DNA from 2 places in the Nocardioides piscis genome. Region 1 is predicted to be linked to the other one. Evidence: riboswitches for the same ligand, from Rfam matches in the RefSeq annotation. Region 1 holds a riboswitch; the other holds the start of a gene.
What was found. A riboswitch is a leader RNA that binds a small molecule or an ion and turns the genes downstream of it on or off. The one in region 1 is predicted to bind thiamine pyrophosphate.

Region 1 (4,733 bases):
ATCAGCGCGAAGCCCCGCTTGTGCGTCGGGACCCGCTCCAGGGATTGGCCGTCGAAGGCGATCGTGCCGCTGCGCACCGGTTCGAGGCCGGCGACCGCGCGCAGGAGCGTGGACTTGCCGCAGCCGGACGGCCCGAGGACGGCCAGGACCGAGCCGTCGGGGACCGTCAGGGAGACGTCGACCACCGCTGGGGTGCCGTCGTAGTCGACGGAGACGTCGGTGAGGGTCAGCATGTGCTCACAGTGCTCCTGCGCTCGGGACACGAAGGCGCTCGACCGCCATCATCACCAGCGCCGTCGTGGTGGCAAGGATGACCGAGGCAGCGAGCGCCATCCCGTAGTTCAGGTCTCCCGGGTGACCCAGCAACCGGAAGATCACCACCGGGACTGTGGGGTTGTCGTCGCGCGCGAGGAACGAGGTGGCGCCGAACTCGCCGAGGGAGGCCGCGAACGCGAAGCCGCTCGCGGCGAGGAGCGGCTTCCACACCACCAACAGGTCGATGCTCAGCAGGGTCCGCCACGGAGAGGCCCCGAGCGAGGCCGCGGCCTGGCGCTGACGGTCGTCGATCGCGGCCAGGACCGGCACCAGGGTGCGTACGACGAGTGGCAGCGCCACCAGCGCCTGGGCGATCGGCACCAGGAGCGCCGAGTCGCGCAGGTCGACGGGCGGACGGTCCAGGGTGATGAGGAACCCGAAGCCGAGGGTCACGGCGCTCACCCCGAGAGGCAGCATGAAGATGCCGTCGAGCACCGACCGGACGCGGCGTTCGCCGCGGCTGTGGGACCTGCGGGTGACGAGCAGCGCGACGGCCAGCCCCATGGCGAGCGCCATCCAGGTGGCGTCGACGGCGGTCCGCACCGAGGTCACGAGCGCCCCGGTGACAGGGACGGGGAGGACGTCGGTGCCGCCGACGCCGAGCGCGCGGTAGTTGGCCAGCGACCAGCCCTCGTCGGTGCGCATCGACCCGACCACCAGCGTGACGATCGGCACCGCCACGAGGGTGATCACCACCCCCGTGGCGACCAGCGCCGGGGCGTCGCTCACCCGGGGCCGCCGCGGCCGGGCGGCGGAGCGCTGGGACGCCGCGTCAGGTGTCGAGCGGAGCCGGGCAGCGACACCGAGCAGGACCACCACGACGACCATCTGCAGGACCGAGAGGGCTGCTGCGGCCTGCAGGTCGAACAGGGTCGTGGTCAGGAGGTAGATCTCGGTCTCGATCGTGGCATGGCGCACGCCGCCGAGGATCAGCACGACACCGAAGGCGGTCGAGCAGAACAGGAACACCACGCTCGCAGCCGACACGATCGCCGGGCGCAGGGTCGGGAGCGTGACCGTCCACCAGACCTGGCTCGGGCTCGCCCCGAGGGCTGCGGCAGCCTCCGCCGGCCGGGGATCGAGCGACTCCCACGCAGCCCCGACCGCACGGATCACCACCGCCACGTTGAAGAACACGAGCCCCGCCACGATGGCCGCCGGGGTGCCGTCGAGGTCGAGGAAGCCCAAGGGCCCGCCCTCCCCGAGCAGCAGCCGGAACGCGACACCCACGACGACCGTCGGCAGCACGAAGGGGACCAGCATCGCGGCCCGGAGCACGCGCCGACCGGGCACCGCCAGCCGGTGCAGGACGAAGGCGGCGGGCAGACCGAGGATCACGGCGACCGCCGTACCGACGGCCGAGGACCACACGGTGAACCACGCCACGCGCGCGACGCGGGGACGGGTGAGCACCTCCAGGACCCCGCCGGGGTCGAAGGTGCCGCCCGGCCAGAAGCCACGGGCGACCATGCCGGACACGGGCAGCACGAAGAACACGCAGACCACGGCGACCGGCCCTGCCGCCACCAGGGCGAGGGTCAGCCAGCGCCTCACAGCGAGGTCCTCATGAGCCAGGTCACCTGCTGATGATGTCGGTCCAGTCGGTCAGCCACTGCTCACGGTTGGCGGCGATGTCGGACGGCGACACCGTCAGGGGTGCCGTCGGCTGGACGGCGAAGCGCGACCAGTCCTCGGGCACGTCCACCGAGTCGCTGACCGGGAAGACATACATCGCCGTCGGCAGGGCCCCCTGCACCTCGTCGGTCAGCAACCAGTCGACGACTGCCTTCGCACCCTCCGGGTTGTCGGCGCCCTCGAGGACACCGGCGTATTCGACCTGACGGAAGCAGGTGTCGAGGAGCGCAGCCGTCGTCGACTCGTCGCCGCCCTTCGCGACGGTGAACGCGGGCGAGGAGTCGTAGGAGACGACGATCGGCCGCTCGCCCTTGCCGCCGCCCTGGGTGAAGTCGCCGTAGTAGGCGTCGGTCCAGCCGTCGACCACCTTGAGGCCGTTGTCGAGCAGGCTCTTCCAGTAGTAGCGCCAGTCGACCCCGTCGGTGGCTTCCGCGTCGTCGCCGAACTCCGCGACGGTGCTCAGCAAGAAGGCCATGCCGGGCGAGCTCGTGGAGGCGCCGGGCACGACCATCAGGTCCTTGTACCTCGACTCGGCGAGGTCGGCGAGCCGGGCCGGCGGCTCGATGCCCGCCTCGGCGAACCAGGTGGTGTCGACGTTGACGCACACGTGACCGACGTCGATGGGGGTGAGCCGGTCCGAGCCCTCGTCGAGCGCGAACTCGTCGGCGCCCTCGGGCAGGGCGGGCTGATAGGCGGCGAAGACGCCCTCGTCCAGGGTCCGCGAGGCGAAGGTGTTGTCGACACCGAAGGCGAGGTCACCGGTCGGGTTGCCCTTCGTCAGCGACAGCTTGGCTGCGAGGGTGCCGCCGTCACCAGCGGCCCGCGTGACGAGGTCGATCCCCGACTCGGCCTCGAAGGCGGTGACGAGCTTCTTGGGCAGGTTGAACGACGAGTGGGTGACCAGGACGACCTTGCCACCGACCTCACCCGAGGTGGCGCCGGCCGACGGCTCGGTGGCCGAGTCGTCCCCACCGTCGCCCAGCGTGCTGCATCCGGTGACGACGAGAAGGGCAGTGAGGAGCGCGGACGCGCGCAGAGGCAGACGGAACATCGGTGTGACTCCCTATCGCCGGTGCTAGCCGGATCAGGTTCGGAGGGTCTGCGGACGGACCGCACTCTCAGCACTTGCGTGCTCCCCTGTCTTGTGGTGCCAAGACTACGCCGGAGGCGGGTGGTGCCGGCGCGCGGATAGGTTGCAGCCGTGCCCAGTCGACGTCACGCCCTTGTCGCCACCGCCCTGCCACGGCTCCGCGGAGCCAGCGAGCTCGATTCAGCGGACCTCGAGCGAGCCAGGGTCGAGGCATGGCACCGCCGCATGCCGCGCACGCTTCCCATCCGGGCAGTCCCGCTGTTCTCCCGCCGCTTCAGCGTCGTCGTCGAGGACATCGGCTTCCCGTCCTATGTCCTCACGCGTCGCCACCGCCGTCCGACCCGGACGATCTACTACACCCACGGCGGCGGCTACATGGCGGGCATCGACCCGTTCCACGTCCGCTACGTCGCCCGGCTGGCAGACCGGCTGAACGCCCGGGTCGTCCTCCCCGACTATCCCCTGGCCCCCGAGCACACCTGGCGCCACAGTCACGACGCACTCGTCGACCAGGCCGCGCGGTTGTCCGACGAACCCGGCGGGGTCGTGCTGGCCGGCGACTCTGCCGGTGGCGGGCTGGCGTTGGCGCTGGCGATCTCGATGCGCGAGCGCGGCTGCACTCCGGCCACCCACCTGGTGATGCACGCGCCCTGGGTGGACCTGACGACCAGCACCCCCGAGACCGCGCAGTTCGACGCGGTCGACCCGTGGCTGTTCCTCTCCAAGACGTCGGTGTATGCCGAGTGGTGGGCCGGCTCCTCGGACGACCTCGGCCGCCCGGAGGTCTCGCCGGGGCTCGCCGACCTGCACGACCTCCCCAAGGCCCTCCAGCTCTACGGCACGCGGGACCTGCTGGCGCCCGGTTGCCGGTTGCTCGCGCGCCGGGCGAGCGAGGCCGGGTGGGACCTGACCAGCATCGAGGAGCCGGACCTGCTCCACGTCTATGGCCTCCTCCCCTTCGTGCCGGAGGCGGGTCGGGCGATGCGGCAGGTGGAGGCGTTCCTCCGGTCCTAGGTGGAATAGACCTCGACGCCGTCGATCGCAGCCCGGCTCACGTCGCCGCGGGCCACGAGCAGCTCGAGGTGAGCGCGCGTCTCGAGGGTGGCGAGCGCGGCGTTGAACACGTCAAGGTCCTTCAAGGCGTGTTCGTGCCGGGTCCACGGCAGCTCGCTCGCGACCTCGTGCGCCGATCGGGACCCGCCTCCGAGGGCTGCGGCGCAGAGCCCGAGCCGCACCTCGTGGTGCGCCAGGAGCTCGTCCACCCGGGCGTGCGAGGACGGCGCGACCGGACCGTGCGCGGGCAGCAGCGTCAGGTCGGGCAGGCCCCGCACCTTGGTGAGCGAGGCCATGAAGTCACCGAGGGGTTGGTCGGCGAGCGCCGGCTCGAACCCGATCGACGGAGTGATCGTCGGCAGGACGTGGTCGCCTGCGAAGAGCAGCCCGCCCGGGCGGTCGGCGAAGACGTAGTGGCCCTGCGTGTGGCCGGGAGTGTGGACGGCGTCGATCGTGCGGCTGCCGACGGTCAGGGCCAGGTCGGACTCCAGCCAGGTGTCCGGGTAGTCCCACAGCGTGAGGTCGGGCGTCGAGTTCCTCGTGAACTCCCCCCACTCCCGGGCGATGTCGGGCGCACCGGCGGCGACGAACACCGCGACGTGGGGGTCCTCGCCGATCCGGTCGGCGGCGTGGATGAGGT
Region 2 (4,733 bases), 430 kb from region 1:
GGCCATGAAGAGGAACTTGTACTCCGGCTTCCCCGTTGTCTGCGGCGTCGAGTAGATCTCGATCTGAGCCGGCAGGTTGGTGCCGGTGTTCTTCTCCTCGAACGTCGTCAGCGGCGCGAGCTGGGAGTAGCGCAGGTTGAGCTTCGTGTAGGCGTCATAGACACCCTGGCTGATCGCCTCTGCGTCGTCGGCTCCGGTGAGCACGCCCTCGGACTTCTTGCCCATCACGATGGCGGTGCCGGTGTCCTGACACATCGGCAGCACGCCGCCGGCGGAGATGTTCACGTTCTTGAGCAGGTCGAGGGCCACGAAGCGGTCGTTGCCGGAGGCCTCCGGGTCGTCGATGATCTTGCGCAGCTGGGCGAGGTGGCCGGGCCGCAGGTAGTGGCTGATGTCGTGCATCGCCTCGGCGCTGAGTCGCCGGATCGCCTCGGGGTCGACCTTGAGGAAGGTCTGGGTCTGCCCGTCCTCGCCTGCCACCTCGAACGTGCTGACTCCCTCGGTCGTGACGAGGCGGTAGGGAGTCTCGTCCTCCCCGTTGGAGCCGGCGGTGGGGAGCAGGTCTGAGTAGCGGAACTCGGGCCCGGTCGACGGGCTGGCGGGGGCTGCAGTCACGCCGGAATGCTACGCGTGCGCGACGCTCACCCGGACCGGGGCACCGGCGTGCTGCAGCTCCTCGCGCAGGATCCGGTGGAACGTCCGCGCCATCTCCGCGGGGATGACGCCCTTGCAGTCCACGTGGACCTGCGGTCCTCGTGCGGTGGGCACGGGGTCCGAGACGTAGTTGGGGGTGTATCGGCCCTGCTCCAGGCAAGCCTGGGCGGTGGCGTCGTCGGGGTGCTCCGTGCCGGTCTCGTCCACCCGCATGAACCGGGCTGCGGCTCTCTCCAGCGCACCTGCGACGGCTGCTGCATCCCCGCCGATGACGGTGAACGTCTCGTTGGAGCTGCCCTGGACGTCGTCATGGGCGAACACGGCCGGGTCGATGGTCACCGCCGGCGCCGGCGCCGGGGCGCTCGTGTCCTGGGCCGGCTCGTCGCGCCGCCGCTGCTGCTGGGCACGCGAGCGCACCTGCCACAAGAAGTCCTCCCGATCCTCGGGCGCCACCTCGGGCGGCGGCGCCGGGCGTGCGCGTCGTCGGCCGAGCGCGCCGACCACGACATAGACGACGAGCGCCACCACGATGACGACGAGGACGAACTTGAGCATGGTCAGCGCCAACCCTCGACGAGGGCCGCCAGGTCGGCTGCCAGCTCCTGCTGGAGCTTCGGCCCGAACGTCACTCGCTGCACCCCCAGCTCGCGGAGCTCCTCCAGCGAGCCGGCGGCTGACCCGCTGCGGGGGTTGGCGATCACGTTGACCGGGCCGCTGAGCTCGGCGAGCAGCGTCTTCACCGCGGCTGCGTCAGGAGCGCCGACCGGATAGACGCAGCGCGCACCCGCCTCCTCGCACGCCTTCAACCGGATGATCGCCTCCGACAGCGGGTCGTCGAACTCGCCCTTGCGCAGGAACACGTCGGTGCGGGCGTTGATCACGACGTCGACCCCGGCATCGTCCGCGGCCGCGCGCAGCCCACCGACGTAGTCGGCGTGCTCGGCGACCGAGCGGAGCCGGCCGCCCTCGGAGTGGACCGTGTCCTCGATGTTCAGCCCCACCGCCCCGGCCGCCAGCATCCGCTCGATCAGCTCGGACGGGGCCGCGCCGTAGCCCGCCTCGAGGTCTGCCGTCACAGGCACGTGCGGTACGGCGCCACAGATCCGGCGCACGCCGTCGAGTGCGTCGTCGAGCGACATGTCCTCCTTGTCGCCCTGGCCGCGGGAGTCCGCGAGCGGGTGGCTGCCGATGCTGAGGGCCGCGAACCCGGCGTCGGCGACCGTTCGGGCCGACCAGGCGTCCCAGACGTTGGGCAGGACCAGCGTGGTGCCGGTGTGGTGGAGGTCGAGGAGCGCTCGGGCGCGGGTGGCGGTGTCCATGCAAAGAGCCTGCCACGGCCCTGTGCAGACGTCTGCTAGCGTCCTCGTCGTCCCCACGGGAGCCCGCGGCAGCGGGCTGAGAGGGAGCTGGACGCCGCTCCGACCGTCAAACCTGATCCGGATAATGCCGGCGAAGGAAGCGATCCGATGCTGTCCCGCACCCCTGTGACCCGCCCCTGTGTTCCCCGTCTCTTCTGCCTGGTCTCGGCCGCCGACGAGCTCCACCTGCTCGAGGACCTCGCCCTCGCCGGGGTGACGGGCTTCCAGGTCCGTGACAAGCACGCCACCACCCGCGAGCTGGTCGAGCTCACCCGGCTCGTGCTGGCCGCCGTCTGGCCGGCGGGCGCGACGGTCATCGTCGACGACCGGCTCGACGTCGCACTGGCGGCCGGCGCGGACGGGGTGCACCTGGGAGCCACCGACATGTCGGTCGCGGACGCCCGGCGGGTCGCCCCCGGCCTCGTCATCGGTGCCACCTGTCGCGACGCAGCCGCCGTCGAGCGTGCTGCCGCGGACGGTGCGACCTATGCCGGCTTCGGGCCCGTGTTCAACACGTCCAGCAAGTCCGGCCTCCCGGACCCGCTGGGGGTCGAGGCGATCAGGGGAGCCACGGGGGTGCTTCCCCTGATCGCCATCGGTGGAATCGACGCCGTGGGCGCCCGGCAGTGCCGGGATGCGGGTGCCCACGGCGTTGCCGTCATCGGCGCCCTCTGGCGACCCCCCGACCCGCTCTCGGCCGCGAAGGAGCTGGTGCAGGCGGTCGGCTGATGCGGGTGCACGTCCTGGGCGGCGGGATCATCGGGCTCGCCTGCGCGGTCGAGCTGGTCGATCGCGGTCACGAGGTCGCGGTCAGCGACCCGGCCCCGGGCTCCGGGGCGAGCCACGCCGCGGCGGGGATGCTGTCGCCGGCGGCCGAGGCCTGGCACGGAGAGGCCGCCCTGCACGAGCTCTGCCTCGGGTCTGCATCCCTGTGGCCGGCCTATGCCGCACGGCTGTCCGTGCCGCTGCAGGAGGTCGGCACCCTCCTGGTCGGAGTGGATGCCGGTGATCGCCAGGAGGTCGAGCGCCGGGCGGCGCTGCTCGCAGCCAGCGGTGCCGGCGTCGAGGTCCTGGACGGTCAGCACGTGCGAGCCCTCGAGCCTGCCCTGGGTCGCGTCACCGCCGCGGCCGTGCTCGCGCAGGACCATGCCGTCGACCCCAGACGGGTCGTCTCGGCCCTGCTGTCGAGGCTCGGCGCCCGGGTCGGGGACCAGCCCCCGGGCAGGAGCCCGGACGCGACGGTGATCGCGACGGGGGCTCGGTTGCCGGCGGCATACGCCCATCTCGTTCGTGGCGTGCGCGGCGAGATCCTGCGGCTGCGCGGTGACGTCGGGCTGGGCCGGATCGTGCGGGGATGGGTGCGCGGCGAACCCGTCTATGTCGTGCCCCGCCCCGACGGCGAGCTGGTCGTCGGGGCGACGTCCGAGGAGCACGACGACGCTCCGGTGGTCACCGCGGGAGGCGTACGCCGACTGCTGGGCGCCGCGACCGAGCTGGTGCCCGCCCTCGACCGGGTCGAGCTCGTCGAGGCCCTCGCCCGGGACCGACCCGGCACGCCGGACAACCGGCCACTGGTCGGTCCGACCGCGGACCCCGGGGTCTTCCTGGCCGCGGGCCACTTCCGCCACGGCGTGCTGCTGGCCCCGCTGACCGCGCGACTGCTCGCCGACGCAGTCGAGGGGGCGGCCCCCGACCCCACCTTCGATCCCCGCCGCTTCGCCCCCAGGAGGACCCATGCTGATCAGGCTCAACGGCACACCGCGCGAGGTCGACGCTGCGACCCTCGGAGAGCTGCTCGGCCGGCTGCAGACGGGGTGCGCCGTCGCCGTCAACGGCCAGGTCGTCCGTCGCGGCGAGGTGCTCCACCGGGTGCTGCGCGAGGGCGACGAGGTCGAGGTCGTGACGGCGGTGGCGGGCGGATGAGCTCGCTGGTGATCGCGGGCCGGACGCTCGACTCGCGGCTCTTCCTCGGCACCGGTGGACTCCCGCGCCCGGCGTTGCTCGAGCCGCTGCTCGACGCGACCGAGCCTGGGCTGGTCACGGTCAGCATGCGGAGGGCGCCGTCGACCGCCGCGGGCGGTGTGCTCGACGTGCTGCGGCGTCGTGGAGCCAGGCTGCTGCCCAACACGGCGGGCTGCCTGTCGGCCCGCGAAGCCGTGCTGACCGCCGAGCTCGCTCGCGAGGCGTTGGCGACCGACTGGATCAAGCTGGAGGTCATCGGCGACGAGCGAAGCCTGCTCCCGGATGCGGTCGAGCTGCTCGAAGCGGCGGGGGTGCTCGTCCGGGCGGGCTTCACCGTCCTGCCCTACACCACCGACGACCCCGTGCTCGCGAGTCGACTGGCCGACCTGGGGTGTGCTGCGGTGATGCCGCTGGGCTCGCCGATCGGCTCGGGGCTGGGGGTGCTCAACCCGCACGCCATCGAGGCGGTCGTGGCCGCCGTGGACGTGCCGGTGGTGCTCGACGCGGGCGTCGGCACGGCCTCCGACGCGGCGTTGGCGATGGAGCTCGGCTGCGACGCCGTGCTGGCGGCGACGGCCATCACACGGGCGGAGGACCCGGTCGGCATGGGCCTCGCGCTGCGGCTCGGCGTCGAGGCCGGTTGGGCTGCGAGACAGGCAGGTCGGATCCCGCGGCGTGCCACCGCCCGCGCCTCCAGCCCGGTCGCGGGGAGGATCGGATGAACCTGCCCCGACTGCTCGTGCTCACCGATCGGTCCCA

Region 2: it holds a riboswitch for thiamine pyrophosphate, as region 1 does, so the genes downstream of both, G7071_RS00860 (thiamine phosphate synthase) here and G7071_RS03030 (thiamine ABC transporter substrate-binding protein) in region 1, are expected to answer to the same signal.

What each region holds. Positions count from the first base shown of each region.
Region 1 is NZ_CP049866.1:588,652-593,384, forward strand. It holds gene G7071_RS03020 (ABC transporter ATP-binding protein) at 1-233, opposite strand, end outside; gene G7071_RS03025 (ABC transporter permease) at 238-1,869, opposite strand; gene G7071_RS03030 (thiamine ABC transporter substrate-binding protein) at 1,892-3,001, opposite strand; TPP riboswitch at 2,994-3,099, opposite strand; gene G7071_RS03035 (alpha/beta hydrolase) at 3,152-4,054, shown strand; gene G7071_RS03040 (MBL fold metallo-hydrolase) at 4,051-4,733, opposite strand, start outside.
Region 2 is NZ_CP049866.1:154,665-159,397, reverse strand. It holds gene G7071_RS00875 (fumarate hydratase) at 1-615, opposite strand, end outside; gene G7071_RS00870 (hypothetical protein) at 625-1,209, opposite strand; gene G7071_RS00865 (isocitrate lyase/PEP mutase family protein) at 1,212-1,973, opposite strand; TPP riboswitch at 2,019-2,129, shown strand; gene G7071_RS00860 (thiamine phosphate synthase) at 2,121-2,741, shown strand; gene thiO (glycine oxidase ThiO) at 2,741-4,696, shown strand; gene G7071_RS00840 (thiamine phosphate synthase) at 4,693-4,733, shown strand, end outside.